DNA from 2 places in the Caldicellulosiruptor sp. DIB 104C genome. Region 2 is predicted to be linked to the other one. Evidence: riboswitches for the same ligand, from Rfam matches in the RefSeq annotation. Region 2 holds a riboswitch; the other holds the start of a gene.

Region 1 (9,432 bases), 1.1 Mb from region 2:
TGTACAAGCTGTGGTACACAGTTTACTGATGAGTATCCTTCATGTCCTAAATGTGGCTCTGATAAGATTGATGACAAAAAGGAGATATTAAAGGTGCTTCGTGAGATAGCAGCTGAAGTAGACGAAGTTTTAGTTGCAACAGACCCTGATGTTGAGGGCGAGAAGATTTCATGGGATATATCCCAGTATCTAAAACCTGTCAATCCGAACTTAAGACGAATTGAAATGCACGAAATAACAAAATTTGGTTTTGAAAGTGCCATAAAAAACCAGCGCGATTTTAATGCAAACCTTGTAAAATCTCAGATTGTACGTAGAATTGAAGACAGGTGGGTTGGTTTTGAACTGAGCTCAAAGCTCCAGAAAAATTTTCAAAGCTATAATTTATCTGCAGGAAGAGTGCAATCTACTGTCCTTGGCTGGATTATAGAAAGAGAAAAGGAATATGCAAAGAGTCAAAAAGAATTTACATTTGTGAGATTTGAAAATGGGTTTGGATTTGAGGCAGAAGGCAAAATAGATGGCGACAAGGTATTAGTAGAGGTAGTAGAAGAAAATGAAAAAGAGCTTGAGACTATTTTGCCATTTAATACACCCACACTTTTGTCTTATGCATCACAAAAATTAAACCTCAGCGTACAGGAAATTATGGAAATTTTACAGTTTTTGTTTGAACATGGTTTTATAACATATCACAGAACTGACTCAAACAGAATATCACTTACAGGTCAAAATGTGGCAAGATTATACTTAGAAAAGATAGGCAAAAGGGACTTGTTTGTAGGCCGAAGTTTCGGGTCGGAGGGTGCGCACGAGGCAATAAGACCTGTTAAGCCAATTTCGCCTTTGGAGTTAAAAGAGTTGTCAAGTGAAAGACTTGCTCAGGGTTTGACAGCTAATCATATTAAGGTGTACGAACTTATATTCAATAGATTTTTCACAAGCCAGATGAAAAACCCTCTTGTAAAATATCAAAAATTAATTTTCAGGTTTGATAAACAAGAAATAGAAAAAGAAATGCCTATTGGGGTGATAGAAGAAGGCTGGCTTTTGTTCAGTCCAATTCAGATTTTTTCAAAATTTGAAAGTGGAGAATACCAAATAACAGAAAAGAAAAGTTACAAGAAGCACACAACCCCTCTTTTCACCCAAGCAATGCTTATTGATGAGATGAAACAAAAGAATATAGGAAGACCATCCACATATGCTAAAATGGTTGAGACCCTTTTCAAAAGAGGATATGTATTCGAGGACCAATATAGAAGGATTCGTTCAACTGCACTTGGAAGAAAAGTGTATTCTTACCTTGCACAACATTACCAAGATTATATAAATGAAGAGACAACAAGGGATCTTGAAAGACTTATGGAAATCGTTGAAATGGGTGAAAAGGATTATCAAAGTGTGTTAAATAGCTTATATGAAGAGCTTACAAAAATTATGCAAAGGTGAAACAGAACTTTTTTGATTTAAACGACTTTTGTAATACAAAAAAGAAATTAATAGAAAAGGGACTGGAAAATAAACAGTCCCTTTCTATTTTTTTTCTATAAATTCACCTCTGATTTGAAATCAAGGTCATCTTTGTACTTTTCCAATATAGGTTTTACATATTCCTCATAGTATTCTTTTACCTGAGACGGTGCTCTTCCTACAAACTTTTTAGGGTCTAAAATAGCTTCAATTTCTTCTTTTGAAAGTCTAAAGCTTGGGTCGTTCGATATGAGTTCAATCAGGTTATTTTCCTTCCCAAATTCTTTGACATTTTGAGCAGCTTGCATGGAATACCTTCTAATTTTTTCATGTAAATCCTGCCTATCACCGCCACGCTTTACCGCTTCCATCAGTATATTCTCGGTTGCCATAAACGGAAGCTCTTGTTCAATGTGTCTTTTTATCATGTTCTCATACACAACAAGCCCACTTGCAACATTGTGATAAAGGTTTAAAATACTATCTGTTGCTAAAAACGCCTCAGGGATCGCAATTCGCCTGTTTGCAGAATCGTCCAAAGTACGCTCCAGCCATTGGACGGATGCTGTAAACAGTGGATTTTGAATGTTGACCATTATATACCTTGCCAAGGCACAGATTCTCTCACATCTCATAGGGTTTCTTTTATATGCCATTGCTGATGAACCAACCTGCGTTTTTTCAAACGGTTCTTCTATCTCTTTTAAGTGCTGCAAAAGCCTTATATCGTTTGCAAATTTATAAGCGCTTTGCGCAATTGATGCAAGCACTGATAAAACTAAATAATCAAATTTTCTCGGATACGTCTGGGATGTAAGTGGGAAGCTCTTTTCAAAACCCATCTTTTGACAAACAAGCTGGTCAAGCTTTTTTACCTTTTCTTCATTACCATCAAAAAGAGCCATGAAACTTGCTTGTGTACCAGTTGTTCCCTTCACGCCTCTTAGGTAAGTGTGGTCCATTACATACTCTAAAAATTGTAGGTCCATCACCAGGTCCTGAACCCACAGCATTGCTCTTTTGCCGACTGTTGTTAGCTGAGCAGGCTGAAAGTGTGTAAAACCCAATGTCGGCATGTCTTTGTACTTTAAAGCAAATTCAGACAACACCTTTATGCAGCTGACAAGCTTTTTTCTAATAAGCTTCATTGCCTCATACATTATGATGATATCTGCATTGTCTGTCACAAAGCAGCTTGTTGCGCCAAGGTGGATAATTGGTCTTGCCTTTTTTGCCTGCTCACCAAACGCATGAATGTGAGCCATTACATCATGACGAAGCTCTTTTTCTTTTTGCTTTGCTACATCATAGTTTATGTCATCTGAATACTTTTTCATCTCTTCTATCTGTTCATCAGAGATGTCAAGCCCCAGTTCTTTTTGTGCTTCTGCCAAAGCAATCCAAAGCTTCCGCCAAAGCTTAAACTTTGTGTCATCAGAAAAAAGTCTTTTCATCTCATCGCTTGCATAACGTGAGTTAAGTGGTGTCTCATAAATGTGGTGCAACTTTCTTCACTTCCCCTATTTTTTCTGTATTTTCTATAATTTTAATTATACCTTATTTGAGCTTTTCAACAAACCTCTTTATTCTGGCCAAGCCCTCTTTGATATTCTGCACAGATGTAGCATATGAAAGCCTCATATGATTTTCCATACCAAAGCCTTCGCTTGGAACAACTGCAACTTTTTCATTTTCTAAAAGAAGCTTTGCAAAGGTATTTGCACTGTCTATAACTTTCCCGTTAAAACTTTTCCCAATAACACCTGATAAGTCGACCCAAATATAAAATGCGCCTTGGGGTTTTACGCTACTTAAACCCTCAATCTCATTTACAAGCTCATATATCAAATCTCTTCTTTTTGCAAACTCTTCTACCATCTTCTTAAGACTTTCTTGAGGACCGCTCAGAGCCTCATATGCAGCATACTGGGCAATTGAATTGGGGTTTGATGTTGTATGGCTTTGAAGGTTTGTCATAATCTTGGCAAGTTCTCTATTTGAAAGAGTATACCCTATTCTCCAACCGGTCATTGCATAAGATTTCGAAACACCATTTACTATTATGGTAAGTTCTTTTGCTTTCTCACCAAAAGAGGCTGGTGATATGTGCTTTTGTCCATCATATATAAGTTTGTCATAAATCTCATCTGAAATAATGAATATTTCATTCTGTATACAAAGTTCAACAATCTCTTTCAGCTCTTCATATGTATAGACCATACCAGTTGGATTTGACGGAGAATTTAAAACAAGGGTTTTTGTCTTAGATGTGATATACTTTTGTAAATCTCTGCCACTTACCTTGTAATTCGACTCTTTTTGTGTCGGTACAACTACAACCTTGCCACCTGCAAGTTTTATAAGCTCTGGATATGTAACCCAATATGGAGATGGAAGAAGTACCTCATCACCTTCATTCAAGAGAGCAAAAAAAACATTCATCAGAGAATGCTTTGCACCATTTGAAATGACTATTTCATCTGCAGAATAAGAAATTCCATAATTTTCATTATAATACTTTGCAACCGCCTCTTTTAAACAGGCAATCCCCGCAACCGGTGTGTACTTTGTGTATCCTTTAACAATGGCAGCAATTGCTGCATATTTTATGTTTTCAGGTGTGTCAAAATCAGGCTCACCCGCACCAAAACCAATTACATTTTCACCAGATTCTTTTAATTTTTTTGCTAAAGCGTCTATTGCTAAGGTTGGTGACGCTGAAATACTTAGCGCTCTTTGTGAATACTTCATCCTTTCTCCCTTCGCCCTTTCAACTTGTTTTTGCAATACTATATCATATTTATATGCATTTTTCAATATCAATGTTACGAAAAAATAGGATTTAAGATTGTAAAAACGCAAGTTTTAAATAAAAAAATTTCATTTTAGAAACCTGCAGGTAAAGTTCAAAAGATTGTTGTAGCAAATGTCAAAAATCTCATCTCTGCTAAATCCAAAACTTTCTAACACGCGCTTTATCTTTGGAAAATCCTCAACACCATTTATACCTTGGGCAAAATTGTCTGCTCCGTCAAAGTCAGAACCTAAACACACATGCTTATGGCCAATTAACTGTGAGACATGTGCTATATGTTTTGCAATGTCTTCGAGCTTTGCAGACCTTTCACTTAAAAAAGGCGAATAAAAGCTTATCCCAATCAAACCATTAAAACTTCCTACAATCTTTATCTGATCATCCGTGAGATTTCGTGGGTGTTTGCACAACGCATAACAGTTTGAATGGCTTACAATAAACGGACTATTAATAATCTTTACAACATCATAAAATGTTCTCTGCGGTGCATGGGCAAGGTCAACAATAAAGTTCATCTCCAAAAGTCTTTTTAAAATTTCTTTTCCAAAACTGCTTAGAGCTTCATCTTCATAAGCTCCGCCACAAATCTTGTTTTTGTGATTCCACGAAAGCGTAGCACCTTTTACACCTTTTTCTTTCAATATTTCAACATCAAAAATATCATTGATAAATGAAATGTCTTCAACAATTACCAAAATATTTAGTTTATTCTCATCAATAATTTTTGAGATACCAACATTGTTTACATCATATTTATTTAGCAAATCCAGAATTGTAAAGATGTCCTCCATAAAATCGATATCTTTGCGCCTTGTATCCTGCCATATTGCCATGTACTGAAGTTTTAAATCAACTTGTTTTGCTCTTTTAAAGTCAAACTGTAATGAATTTTCAAAAAGTCCTTCATTTTTGAAAAATGCTGCTGTCAATGTGTCATTGTGAGCATCAGCAAACACTGCTACAGCTCCTATTATCTTCTTGGGGTTCTATTAAAATTCTATTACCTTTTCTTTTGTTGCAAGAACTACATTATCAAAAATCTCTTTTGCAGAGGCTAAATGCTTTTGCTCATCACACTCTGGCTTTAGGTGTGTCAAGACTAAAAGCTTGACTCCAGCTTCTTTTGCCACCTTTGCTGCCTGTTTTGGACTCATATGGTACCTTTTTGGCTCCTCAATCTTTCCAACCTCTTCATCAGTATATGCAGCATTCAGCAAGAGCAAATCTGCACCGCTGCAAAACGCTGCAAAATCCTCTTTGTATCCTGTATCACCAGAGAACACAAAGGCTTTCCCTCCCTCTTCAATCCTAACAGCAAAACTCCTGTATGGGTGTTGACCTTCAAAAAAGGAAAGTTTAACACTACCTATTTGGGTTTGCAAGTTTTCTTCAATATTTCTAACATTGTAAACGCCCTTTTTAATTAGGTTATATTCCTCTTGTGGCTCAGATGGAATAAAAAGGTCTATCTCTTTGCCACGGGACGCAAAGTAGTACCTCAAAACCCCTAAATCACTTGTGTGGTCAGCGTGAAGATGCGAGCATATTATAAAAGAAATATCGTCAAAAGCAATATAGTTCAAAAGCTTTGACAAAACACCACTTCCACAGTCAATCAGAATGTTCGCACTTTTCGTTTTTAGCAGATAACCGGACGTTGCCTCATCTTTGGCAGGGTATGGGCCTCTTGCACCCAAGATTGTCAAAATCATTTTATCATCTCCTTGTTATATAGTAATTCTAAAAACTCAGTAATTATATCCCTGTACTTTTCTTCTTCAACCAAAAAAGAGTCATGCCCATAATCCGATTCAATCTCTTTGTAAATCAAATCAACACCGGCTTCTTTTAGTTTATCTCTCATATATCTCATTTGGCTTATTGGGAAAAGGATATCAGAGGTTATGGCTACGAGCAAAAATTTTGCCTTAATCCTTCTTAGTGCCTCATCCTCACTTCCATATGTTCTTCCAAGGTCGTATAGGTCCATTGCACGTGTAAGATATAAATATGTGTTTGCATCAAATCTCTGAACAAGTTTCATTCCTTGATAGTGTAGATAACTTTCCACCTCAAATTCTGTGTTAAAAGACTCAAAAAAGCTCTCAACAGGGTCTTTCATCCTTCGGTTAAACTTCCTATCCATTAGTTTGTCTGACTGGTAAGTTATCATTCCGAGCATCCTTGCAATAGAAAGACCTTGAGCAGGACCTGTCTTGTCATAATAATCACCATTGTTCCAGTTAGGGTCTGCCATAATAGCCCTTCTCATAACCTCATTGAAGGCAATTGACTGCGCATTGAGCTTAAGTGGCGATGCAATGTTTATAACACCGTCCATAAAATCCGGGTAGCTCACAGCCCACTCTAAAGCTTGCATACCACCCATGGAACCGCCAACAACGCATAAAATATGCTCTATTTTCAGTACTTCCAAAAGTTTTCTTTGAACATTGACCATGTCTTTGATAGTTATAATAGGAAACCTTGCACCATAAGGCTTTCCTGTTTCAGGGTCAATAGAAGAAGGGCCTGTTGTCCCCTGACAGCCACCGAGAACATTTGAACAGATAATAAAATACTTGTTTGTGTCAAACATCTTTCCGGGGCCGACAAACTTGTCCCACCAGCCGGGTTTTGGATCATCTTCTGAGTGTTTCGCAACGTGTGAATCGCCTGTCAGGGCATGAGTTATCAAAATAATGTTGTTCTTTTCTTTATTAATCTCTCCATAAGTCTCATAAGCAACTGTAATGGGTCCGAATTTCTTGCCACTTTCTAATACAAAGTCCTTGTTGTGTGCAAATTTTACAAACTTTTTGAAACCCTCTTCCCAGAACTCAAATTTTTCCAACTTTTCTTTACCCCCACCAAAAAAGATTAATTAAAATGAAAGATTGCCCCATCTTTTTAATGAAAACCTCAGTTTTTTGGAGCAATCTTTCATTGCTACTTCAATCAACAACTTAGAAACTATTTTACACTTTATTCAGTGCACTCTCAATATCATATATCAAATCTTCAATATCTTCAATGCCAACAGAGAGTCTTATCATCTCTGGCAAAACTCCAGCTTGCCTTTGCTCTTCTTCTGTTAACTGCTGATGGGTTGTTGATGCAGGATGAATAATGAGCGATTTTGCATCGCCAACATTTGCTAAGTGCGAGAACAGCTTAACACTATTAATTATCTTCTTTGCTGCCTCGTATCCACCCCTTGGTCCAAATGTAAAGATAGCACCAGGTCCTTTGGACATGTATTTTTTGTATAGGTCATAGTATTTGTTACCTTCTAAAGCTGGGTAATTGACCCATTCCACTTTTGGATGTTCATTTAAATATTTTGCCAATTTCATTGCGTTGTCGACATGCTTTTGCATTCTGAGCGAAAGTGTTTCAACGCCAAGTAAAATCAGGAACGAATTAAACGGTGATATACAAGCACCTATGTCTCTAAGAAGCGTAAGTCTTAGCTTTGCTATATATGCAGCATTTCCAAACTCTTTTGTATAAACAAGACCGTGATAACTTGGGTCAGGCTGAATTAAATCTGGGAATTTTTCATTCCACTCGAATCTCCCAGAGTCAACTACAATCCCTGCAATTGATGTCCCATGTCCGCCCAAAAACTTTGTCATTGAATACACAACAATGTCCGCCCCGTGTTCAATTGGCCTGAACAAATAAGGTGTTGCAAATGTGTTGTCCACAATAAAAGGAATTCCATGCTTGTGAGCAATCTCTGCTATAGCTCCAAAATCAGGAATGTTTATATTAGGGTTGCCAAGCGTCTCGACAAATATAGCCTTTGTCTTATCTGTAATTGCTGCTTCAAATTCTTCTGGATAGTCAGGATTGACAAATTTTACGGCGATACCAAGTTTTCTTAATGTGTGAGCAAATAGTGTATATGTTCCGCCGTACAAGGTTGAAGCAGCGACAACTTCGTCTCCGCTTCTTGCGATATTTAAAATCGCATAAGTGATAGCAGCTTGCCCTGAGGATGTTGCAACAGCTCCAACCCCACCATCCAGTGCTGCAATTCTTTTTTCTAAAACATCTGTTGTCGGATTTCCTATTCTTGTATAGATATTTCCTGCTTTTTTGAGTGCAAAAAGGTCTGCAGCCTCTTCGGGTGTGTCAAAGATGTATGAAGTTGTCTGGTAAATTGGAACAGCTCTTGACTTTGTCTCTTTGTCAACAAACTGTCCTGCATGAATCTGTAATGTGTCAAATCCAAACTTTCTTTCCATCTTTTATTTTCTCCTTTCATTAAATTTTTGTTGTGCTTTTTAAAAGATAAAAAAATAGCCTTCCTGCAGATAAGCTACAAGAAGACTTCTTCCTAAATCTTCTTACTTCTTATCTGCCAGGTATTTTAAAAATACCTGCTGGAATTGGCACCAAGAAAAAGGGCACCCATACCTTTTTCCGGTTGCCGGGCTTCATTGGGCCAGTCCCTCCACCACTCTTGATAAGAAGTAATTTTCTAATATTCAATTTTGTTGCTTTGATTATACCATTTAAAAATACATTGGTCAATACTCTACTTTTTAAATCTGAATTCTTGGATTTTCTTCAGACATTCTGTAAATTACAATCTTCCTTCCTATCACCTGCACAGGCTCTGCGTTTAGTTTTTCGCATATATAAGCTATCGCTTCTTTCGGCTCTATCTCACAGTTCTTCTCAAGGGCAATTTTTATAAGCTCTCTTGCAGTGAGTGCTTCATCTATTTGTTTGAGCACTCTTTCTGTAATCCCTTCCTTTCCAATTCGAATAATTGCATCCATTGTGTTTGCCATGCCCCTGAGTTTTGCTCTTTGTTTGGATGTTAGCAAGATATTTTTCACCTCTTTTTGAATTTAATTTTTGATAAAATACTTCTTTTTCGCTATTTATAAACTAAAACGGCAGAAAGGATTTTGCCTTTCTGCCGGCATTTTTTTATTTTTAGACCTCTACTTCTTTTCGAGACCTGCGCCGCTGCTTCTCGTATTCTGGATCCCCCTTTTTCCAACCGCTTCTTACCTTCTCAACCACCTTTTGTTTTGATACATCCACCACAAACCCGTTTTCCTTAAAACAAAAATATGTGGTATTACCTACCTTGCAGTTCCCACAATTGATGCACTCCATATCAG
Region 2 (9,432 bases):
CCCATCCAATTGTCGGCATACAAGCTTCCTCCTCCCATTTTTCAAAATACTCTTGTTTTTTTATTCCATTTTTTCAACAAAAATTCTCAACCCATCCACTTTTTTAACCTTTACTCTGTCACCTTTTCCTAACTTTTTGTCACAGAAAATGTTGTAAAATATTCCGTCCTTTTTTATTTTGCCAGAATACCTATCTTCTGATACCTCTTCAACAAAAAATTCCTCTCCCACGTTTACAAAGCTTCTGTTTTCTATCTTTGGCATGTTTTGCATAAATTTTCTAATCTTGGGTTTAAATATCAAAAAGATTGCTAAGCTGAGAATAATAAATAGACCAACTTCTACAAATAGATTGTTTACAAATAAATCTAAAATGAAAATTATAAAAGCTGAAATATAAATAGGAAAAAAGACAAAACCAATAAAGGTATCAGCTATTAAAAAAGCAAGAGCTATCACAAGCCAGATAAAATCATAAATGCTTACATTCATCAAATTCCCCCTTCATCCTTTTTAATGATCTGGAAAAATTTGTAGATTGATGTCTGTTTCAAGTTTACCTTCTCAGATAGCTTGTAAAACTCCTTTACCTCCACGCCTTCGTGTGTAACCTCTGAACAAAGAAGATTTTTTTCTTCAAACATTGAAAGTATAAATAAAAGTTTTACAACCCTTTTAAATGGGTCTGATTCATTTATACCCGAAAAATTGTATGAGATAAACTCACAATCTCTAAGTGTTTTATAAACATTGACCACCTCATCATTTATTTGTAGATTAAAATCCTTAAATTTCTTGTCTAAGTCAAAAATCAAAACTTTTGCATCTTGATAGAGATTTTTTACAAGCTGATATGAAGGAATGTCAAGTGCAACTATAACATCAAAATCCTCTTTCATATTTTCTATCTTGTCAATCCTCGGTGCAAATATGTCATCAAAATATACCTCTTTTAATGAACTCTGGTGCTGCACAATCCGGCCATGGTTATCTAAAAACTTAAAAAGATCATTTTCTACCTCTTCATCTTTTAAAAACTTTAAAAAATCTAAAACAATATGAGGATAAAAAGCTGTAAAGATACATTTTTTGTCAACAAGTTCAGAAAGATTACATGTCTCAATTTCAAATTTCTTAAAGCTACATCCTTTTTGCCGCACAGTTTTTAAGTTATTGTAAAGGTCTTTTATAACACCAAAACTGATATTTTCACAAATGTCAATCAGATTAAACTGATTTCGCCTTGTAGAGTTAAATATATTTTTTTCAAGCTTACAAACAATATCAACCTTTTTCATTGTAACAAGCTCATCTTCATCTTCTAAGTTTGAAAAACATACAACATCATACTTTGTACCATTTCCTGTAAAGAATTTATAATACTTATTGTCCTCACCCATGAATCTAAAATTTTCAACAATAATGTTCTTTATAAGAAAGGTTGGCTCAGGATTCCCTACACCAAATGGTTCTAAAAGATAAACTTGGTCAATTAACTCATCATCAATCTCGTTTAAGCTTAAAACAAGGTCAATTTCAACAGCTGGTTTGAAAATCATAAAATGATATTCCTGAGCAATAGCATTTAGAATCTCATCAAGTTTGTCAAAATTATCGCTTACAAGCGAAAGCCCAGCTGCATGTTCATGCCCACCAAACTTTAGAAGAATATCAGAGCAGTTTTTCAACGCCTCAAACAGATTAAAACCTTTTATTGACCGTCCAGAACCTTTTAAAATTCCCTCATCTGTGAACGTAAACAGAAGCGAAGGTCTGTAATACTTTTCTGTTATCTTTGATGAAGCAATCCCAACAACACCAGGGTGCCAGCTTTGAGAGCTTAGCACAAAAATCTTTTTCCTTAGGATATCTTTATTCAATGTAATTATCTTTTGAGCCTCTTTGATAGTTTTTTCTTCTATCTCCTGACGTTTTCTATTTTCCTCATCTAACCTTCTTGCAATCTTTTCTGCTTCTACTAAAGAGTCACTTAAAAGAAGCGACATGGCTAAATTAGCATCCGAAATTCTGCCTGCCGCATTCAGTCTTGGCCCTATGATAAATGAAACATCGAAAGGTTTTAGCTCTTCCTTTGAGGAAAGTCCAGCAACTTCTATAAGTTTTTTCAGTCCTATATTCCTCGTATACTTTAAAAGTTTTAGACCAAACTTAGCAAAAATCCTGTTTTCATCAACAAGTGGCATGACGTCTGCAATTGTGCCAATTGCCACAATGTCAAGATACTTAGAAAGTTTAATTTCAAGCCCAGAAAGCTTTAGTGCATGAAGTAGCTTGAATGCAACCCCAACCCCTGCTAAATCCCTAAAAGGGTATGTACTATCACGTCTCTTGGGATTTATAATGGCATCGGCTATTGGTAGCTTATCTTTTGGTTCATGGTGGTCTGTGACAATGACTATTTTTCCTTTTTGTTTTAGATATTCAATCTCATTAATAGCACTTATTCCTGTGTCAACTGTTATTAAGATGTCAAATGTATCTTCTAATCTCTTTAAGATATCAAGGTTGAGTCCATATCCATCTTTGAATCTATTAGGAATATAGTAACTTGTTGGCAAAAACTTTTTCAAGTTTGAATAAAGAAGATATGTACTTGTTACACCATCACAATCATAATCTCCGTAAATTAATACCCTTTTCTTGTGTAAAATAGCATTGTGAACAATATTTATCGCCTCTTTCATATCATTGAGTAAAAAGGGATTGTGAAGATTTTTGATTGCTGGAGCTAAAAACTTTTCAATATCATCCTTTTGAACAATTCCTCTGTTTTTTAAAACTTTGATTATTTGCGGTCTTATTTTTCTACCATCTATTTGGATGTCAAAATCATCAAAATTCTCACACTCTTTTAGCACCCATCGTTTTTTTTGAAAAATCATCCCTCAAAAAAAGCCCCCTCAATTTAAAAAAGTAGTCTAAAAATATGTTAATTGTCAAAATATCCATATCATTACTATCAAAGTTACAAAGAATGATGTTGCAGCACCAACTATAAGCTGTTTAATATCATGCCTTTTGAGTATAAGTCTTGACCACATAACAAGCGGAATAAGTAAAGCTAAAAATAACATTTTTAGCCCAGCAATAAAGTTGATTGCAACAATTGGACCAGTTATACCACAAGCGTGGCCACTTGCTTTAAATTTTAAAACCTTATTAATAAAGGCCAAGATTAAACTTGATATGAGATATGACAAGTAAAGCCCTATCATTGCTTTTGTAGGCTTTTCTATAGTCAGCAAACTCAAATTCCCTAAGATATATCCAACTATCCCAAAGATAAAAGCAAGTTTTCGTTCTTTTTCTCTTCCACCTGCTTTAAACTTTGGGACCATTCTTGCAACAATATATGCTAAAAGGGGTATGATTGTGAAAAAGATAATTGAATTCAGATAATAGCTTAAATTTCCATCATAGTTTGCCATCTTGTCATCAAGCCACATAATTGTAAATACAATCAGTGCAACCATTGGAACTGTAAAAATGCTGCTTATAAGATATGCAATTTTTTCCCTCATAAAGTCTTCCCCCAAAAAGTTTAATTTCTTCCTTGAGTTAATTATACACCATAATTGGATGTAAAGGCAAAAATAAATCCCCTTTTGCTTATGCCAGCTGCAAAAGGGGATACGGATAGCTTATATCTGCGTTTTTCTACCTTCTTTTTGGTCGAGGTTTTCTGCTCTTCTCTGCATTCAAAGCGCCCATCCCAAAGCCCAAAATTGGACCAAAGATTATTAAATATAATTGGTACTTTGAAATGTTAACACTTCTTTTTAAAACAATGGATAACACAACCAAAATAATCGAAACAAAAAGCGAAACTACAAATGCAGCTATTTTTTTTCTGGTAGGGCTAATTTCAGCAGCCTCATATCCACACAATGCTATTCCTACAAACATTGAAAATATAGTAAGATACTGTGCAATTTTATCCGGCATTGAAAAATACATCACAAAAAGAGATACTATAAGAATTAAAAAGCAAATCAAAAATAGTGACTTTACTACTATCCAAACATACTGAGAAAGACTTGCGTCTTCAGTCTTCTTATTCATAATAGCCTGATAATCCTTTTAAAAAAGATGCTCTATTAAACATTATTAAAACTCACAAAAAGTTAGAACACAAGCTCTACTTCTTATATATTCTGAGCCTCTTTTAAGATTATGTCTACCTTATCAGTTCTCTCCCATGGCAAGTCCAAATCTTCTCTTCCAAAGTGACCATATGCAGCAACCTTCTTGTAAATCGGTCTTCTTAAATCCAAGTCTCTTATTATAGCAGCTGGTCTTAGGTCAAATACTCTCTTTACAATCTCGGCAATTTTTTCATCATCAATCTTTCCTGTTCCAAATGTATCCACCCTGATTGAGAGTGGTCTTGCAACACCTATTGCATATGAAAGTTGAACCTCGCACTTTTTAGCAAGTCCTGCTGCAACAATGTTCTTTGCAACATACCTCGCTGCATATGTTGCAGACCTGTCAACCTTTGTCGGATCTTTTCCAGAAAATGCTCCACCACCATGGCGTGCATAGCCACCGTAGGTGTCAACAATAATCTTTCTTCCTGTAAGTCCTGAGTCGCCTTGTGGACCACCAATTACAAATCTTCCTGTCGGGTTTATATATATCTTTGTGTTCTTGTCAAGCATACCTTCTGGGATAATTGGCTTTATAACATGTTCAATCACATCTGCTTCAATCTGGGCATGTGTAACCTCTGGGCTGTGCTGAGTTGAAACAACAATTGTATCCACTCTTATTGGCCTGTCATCTTCATACTCAACTGTGACCTGAGTCTTGCCATCAGGTCGCAAATATGGCAAAATACCCCCTTTTCTGACATATGCAAGCCTTCTTGCAAGTTTGTGAGCAAGATAGATTGGCATTGGCATCAAAACAGGTGTCTCGTCACACGCAAACCCAAACATCATCCCTTGGTCGCCTGCACCAATTGCCTCTATTTCATCATCTGTCATCTCACCAAGCTTTGCCTCTAATGCTTTGTCAACGCCCATTGCAATGTCAGGTGACTGCTCATCAATTGATGTTATCACCGCACATGTGTCAGCATCAAACCCGTATTTTGCACGTGTATACCCAATTTCTCTTATTGTATCTCTTGCTATCTTTGGTATGTCCACATAACATTTTGTTGTTATCTCACCCATCACAAGAACAAGCCCTGTTGTAACTGCAACCTCACATGCAACTCTTGCGTACGGGTCTTTTTCTAAAATGGCATCTAAAACAGCATCTGAAATTTGGTCACAAATTTTGTCTGGATGACCCTCTGTTACAGACTCGGATGTAAATAGCTTTCTCATCTGCTCTTTGTACCTCCTTTTAAGTAAAATGGAAACTCATTTAAAATTAAAACTTTATATAAAATTTAAAGCCCCTTCTGAAAAGAAGAGGCAAAACTTTCTTGTAAAAAGTTTTATCCTCATCTCTCAGAAAGCTTAAAATATATAAACTTTTTAAGCTTTCTGACGGAGTTGGCACCATTGCAAAGCTTTAAAAAAGCCTTGCCGGTTGCCGGGCTTCATCGGGCCTTTTTCCCTCCACCTCTCTTGATAAGGATAACCTTATCATTTTTTCATTATTCAATTTTTAAATTTGCCTCAATTATATTAACAAAACAAATTGGTATTGTCAATAAAAATAATTACTCATATTTAAACTTTCCTATCATTTTTCGAATTTCATTCATTGAAGTTGATAAAATAGAAAGCTGCTTTGATAGTTCTCGTACATGATCAAGATTGTGCTCTATAGAAGATATTATCTTTTGTGAAAACTCATTTATTTCTGAATATACTTTCAGCTATTTCTGTTGCTGCCGAAGTCATTTCTTCAGCAGAAGCTGCTTCTTCTTCAGAATGAGCAAGCAGACTATCAACAAGTGAATTTAAATCCCTTATTTTCTCAATCATATTGATAGAAATTCCTAAAAGTTCAGTATATTTTTCCTATTTTCTTCTACTTCATGGTAAAGAACTTCTATCTGGTCTTCAAATTGTTTTGAATACAAATTCACAGTTGAAATTGTTCTACTTATATTAGTAGTCGAATTTTTTGTCTGTTCAGCTAATTTCCTTATTTCATAAGCAACAACAGAAAAACCTTTTCCGCTTTCTCCTGCCTTAGTAGCCTCAATCGAAGCATTCAAGGCTAACAAATTTGTCTCTTCAGCAATTTGTCTTACAAACTTAACAACCTCACTGATGTTCTGAGTTGCTTGAGCTAATTGCTTTACACCTTCTCTCAACTGACCATACCTTTCTACAAGATTCTCGCTTGTTTTTAAAATGATTTGAACCGCTGTTTGTCCTAACTCTGATTTATCCACTAAGTTTTTAGAAGTTGAAAGCACTGTGGACGCCAAACTATTGAGGTCCTGAGCTTGAGCAGCTAATTGCTCAATGCTAGCATTAATTTCCTCAACCGAAGCTGCTACTCTTTGTATATCAGATTGTTGTTTTTCAATTATTTTCGCATTTTCCGAAGAATCCTTCTCTAATCTACTAAATAGCTTTTGAGCTAGTTCGAATATCTCTATAGAATTATCCACTGCATTTTTTACACTGATTATAAGTTTTTTTATTGATTTCACAGTCTCAATTAATTTGTAGGTAATGATGCCAAATTCATCATTAGAATATTTAATTTTTTCAGTAATTAAATAACCCTCCGATACTCTTGAAAACAATCTGGAAAGTACAGGAACTGGCAATAAAACACTCTTATTTATTACCCATAAAACAAATGCAATAATTATGTTAATAGAAATACTTATTAAAGCAAGATTTATTTTTGTAATGTTATTAAGATTTACTCTAAGTGTAATATATTTCAACAATAAAGGACCAATCCAGAGAGTAAGAGATAAAACTCAAACTGTAAGCTTTGTAGAAATAGAAATCTTTGTCTTTTCCATATTCTTTGCAAATTCCTTTTTAGACAATACTTTAGAATAAATAAAAAGTAAAAGAGCAACTATATCCATATTTACAGCAATTGCTCCACTAAATCTTAATGCAAACGCTCCTCTGGCATTGGTTTTATCTTTGAAGAAACTATCCCCACTAAAGTTGCTGCAAGTATGTTTCCCACAAAAACAACACATGCTAAAAAAAATGGTAAGTTGTATCCAGAGCCATCTTCTACTCTCTTTGCATTCCATCTCCCTATAAAAAGTGCTGGAATACCAATTAGTCCTAACGCAATAAGATACCCTAAAAGAATATTTACAATTGGATAATCACCTAACCCTGCAAAGACATAGTATGAAAACAGTAATAAAATCGGGTCAACAATTGTAAGTATAAACAACAAAATCCCTGTCACTTTTGCGGATAAGCTCATTCAATTTCACTCCTCTGCTTGCAAATTAGTTATCAAAAATTCATTGCTCAAGATTAGTAATTACAGCATTACTCGCCAATAATCTTAACTAGCACTCTTTTCTTTCTCTTACCGTCAAACTCGCCATAGAAGATTTGCTCCCATGGACCCAAATCAAGCTTACCATTTGTAATTGCAACAACAACTTCCCTGCCCATGATTGTCCTTTTTAGGTGTGCATCAGCATTGTCCTCACCGACGTTGTGGTGATACTGAGAATATGGTTTTTCAGGTGCCAGCTTTTCAAGCCAGATTTCAAAATCTTTATGAAGACCTGGCTCATCGTCGTTCACAAACACGCTTGCAGTTATGTGCATGGCATTGCAAAGTAAAAGTCCTTCTTTTATACCACTTTCGTCCACACACTTTTGTAGTGTATCTGTGATGTTCACAAAAGCCCTTCTTGTTGGAATTTCAAACCAGAGTTCTTTTCTATATGACTTCATTTTCAAAAATCACCCCGCTAAATTTTTGTTTTTCTTTGTCCTTGACAGTTTTTTAAAAATATTTTAATAATTTTTTTGTAATGATTCAACAGAAAATGTGGTATATTTCATTGTATAGATAAATCATTGTGGGGGGATTTTACATGAAGAAGGTCTTTGCAAAAAAGGATATATTTACGCGCTACAGTGGAAATCCAATAATCACAGTATATGATATACCATATTCTGCAAATGCAGTGTTTAACGCTGGTGCAATAAAATATAAGAACGAGTACTTATTACTTTTGAGAGTTGAAGACAGACAAGGAAAATCACATTTAACTGTTGCTCGAAGTAGTGATGGAAAGACCAACTGGAAGATTGAAAAGTCACCCCTCATATATCCTCAACCAACAGTCTTCATATACGAAGAGTTTGGGTGCGAAGACCCACGAATAACCTATATTCCTGAAGATGACTATTACTATATAACCTATACTGCATACTCCCGTTATGGTCCTGCTGTTGCTCTTGCAAGAACTAAAAACTTCAAAAAGGTAGAAAAATTAGGGCTTATTTGTCCCCCAAATAACAAAGATGCGGTTTTGTTCCCTGAAAAGATAAACGGAAAATATGCAATGCTGCACCGACCTGTTGCAGGTGATATTGAACACATCTGGATTGCATATTCGACAGACTTAATTCACTGGGGAAACCATGAGGTTGTGCTTGTTGAAAAAGGAGGCCCGTGGTGGGACGGCTTTAAAGTCGGTGCAGGAGCTGTACCAATAAAAACTCAAGAGGGCTGGCTCATAATCTATCACGGTGTTAAAATGATGCCATCAGGACCAATTTACAGGCTTGGTGCTGCGCTTTTGGATTTAGAAAATCCGGCAAAAGTCAAGAAAAGATGTCCTGAGTGGCTCTTATCCCCGCAAGAGGTATACGAAAGAATTGGTGATGTGAACAATGTTGTGTTTACCTGCGGTGCAATTGTTGAAGATAATCAAATCTATCTTTACTATGGCGCTGCTGACTCTTGCATAGCCTTGGCATTTGCTGAGATTGACCAAATTTTGTCTATTCTTATTGAAGGGGATTTGCAGGTAAAATAGAAGATAAAGGCTCTTTGTCAAAAGTTGGGGTGAACATTCTAAATATCAACCTCTCTTTTGACAAAGAGCTAGATTAATAGAAACTTTTTAATCATTTCTTTTTTCTTTTTATCACCAAAGGAAGCCTGAATTTTAACACAAACTTATAACATACATTAAATAGAAACTTTTTCTACAACAAAATGGAAGTTTAAATAAAATTAAGGCTCATAACCTGGTAGATAACTGAAGTTTTCTGAAGTAATTTTCCATTTTCCGTTTTCTTTTGATAAGTTAAAATAATATCTTATTACACCTTTTGGATTATATGTCACCAATTTTTTGGGAAGTTGTTGCGTTTCTTCATACAGCCTTTTCTGATATTCTATTGTCATTTCTTCAGGCTTTATGCTTCCATTTATTTTATTATCAATTGGAATCAACGCAACCATTTTGTTTTCGCAATATACATCTGC

Evidence for each region. Region 2 has a riboswitch for S-adenosylmethionine ahead of metK (methionine adenosyltransferase). Riboswitches for the same ligand answer to the same signal wherever they lie in the genome.
Region 1: another riboswitch for S-adenosylmethionine. It lies ahead of PGC14_RS03450 (O-acetylhomoserine aminocarboxypropyltransferase/cysteine synthase family protein); the one in region 2 lies ahead of metK (methionine adenosyltransferase).

The regions. Positions count from the first base shown of each region.
Region 1 covers NZ_CP116337.1:716,492-725,923, reverse strand. The annotation lists gene rgy (reverse gyrase) at 1-1,452, shown strand, start outside; gene purB (adenylosuccinate lyase) at 1,548-2,978, opposite strand; gene PGC14_RS03470 (pyridoxal phosphate-dependent aminotransferase) at 3,031-4,224, opposite strand; gene PGC14_RS03465 (dipeptidase) at 4,354-5,244, opposite strand; gene PGC14_RS03460 (MBL fold metallo-hydrolase) at 5,278-6,000, opposite strand; gene metX (homoserine O-acetyltransferase MetX) at 5,997-7,142, opposite strand; gene PGC14_RS03450 (O-acetylhomoserine aminocarboxypropyltransferase/cysteine synthase family protein) at 7,267-8,541, opposite strand; SAM riboswitch class I at 8,648-8,769, opposite strand; gene yhbY (ribosome assembly RNA-binding protein YhbY) at 8,842-9,129, opposite strand; gene PGC14_RS03440 (hypothetical protein) at 9,242-9,427, opposite strand.
Region 2 covers NZ_CP116337.1:1,773,504-1,782,935, forward strand. The annotation lists gene PGC14_RS08885 (SPFH domain-containing protein) at 1-19, opposite strand, end outside; gene PGC14_RS08890 (NfeD family protein) at 61-492, opposite strand; gene recJ (single-stranded-DNA-specific exonuclease RecJ) at 492-2,903, opposite strand; gene PGC14_RS08900 (hypothetical protein) at 2,958-3,542, opposite strand; gene PGC14_RS08905 (TIGR04086 family membrane protein) at 3,679-4,083, opposite strand; gene metK (methionine adenosyltransferase) at 4,167-5,357, opposite strand; SAM riboswitch class I at 5,474-5,613, opposite strand; gene PGC14_RS08915 (hypothetical protein) at 5,832-5,966, opposite strand; gene PGC14_RS08920 (methyl-accepting chemotaxis protein) at 5,981-6,889, opposite strand; gene PGC14_RS08925 (hypothetical protein) at 7,066-7,398, opposite strand; gene PGC14_RS08930 (secondary thiamine-phosphate synthase enzyme YjbQ) at 7,467-7,883, opposite strand; gene PGC14_RS08935 (glycosidase) at 8,027-8,977, shown strand; gene PGC14_RS08940 (hypothetical protein) at 9,178-9,432, opposite strand, start outside.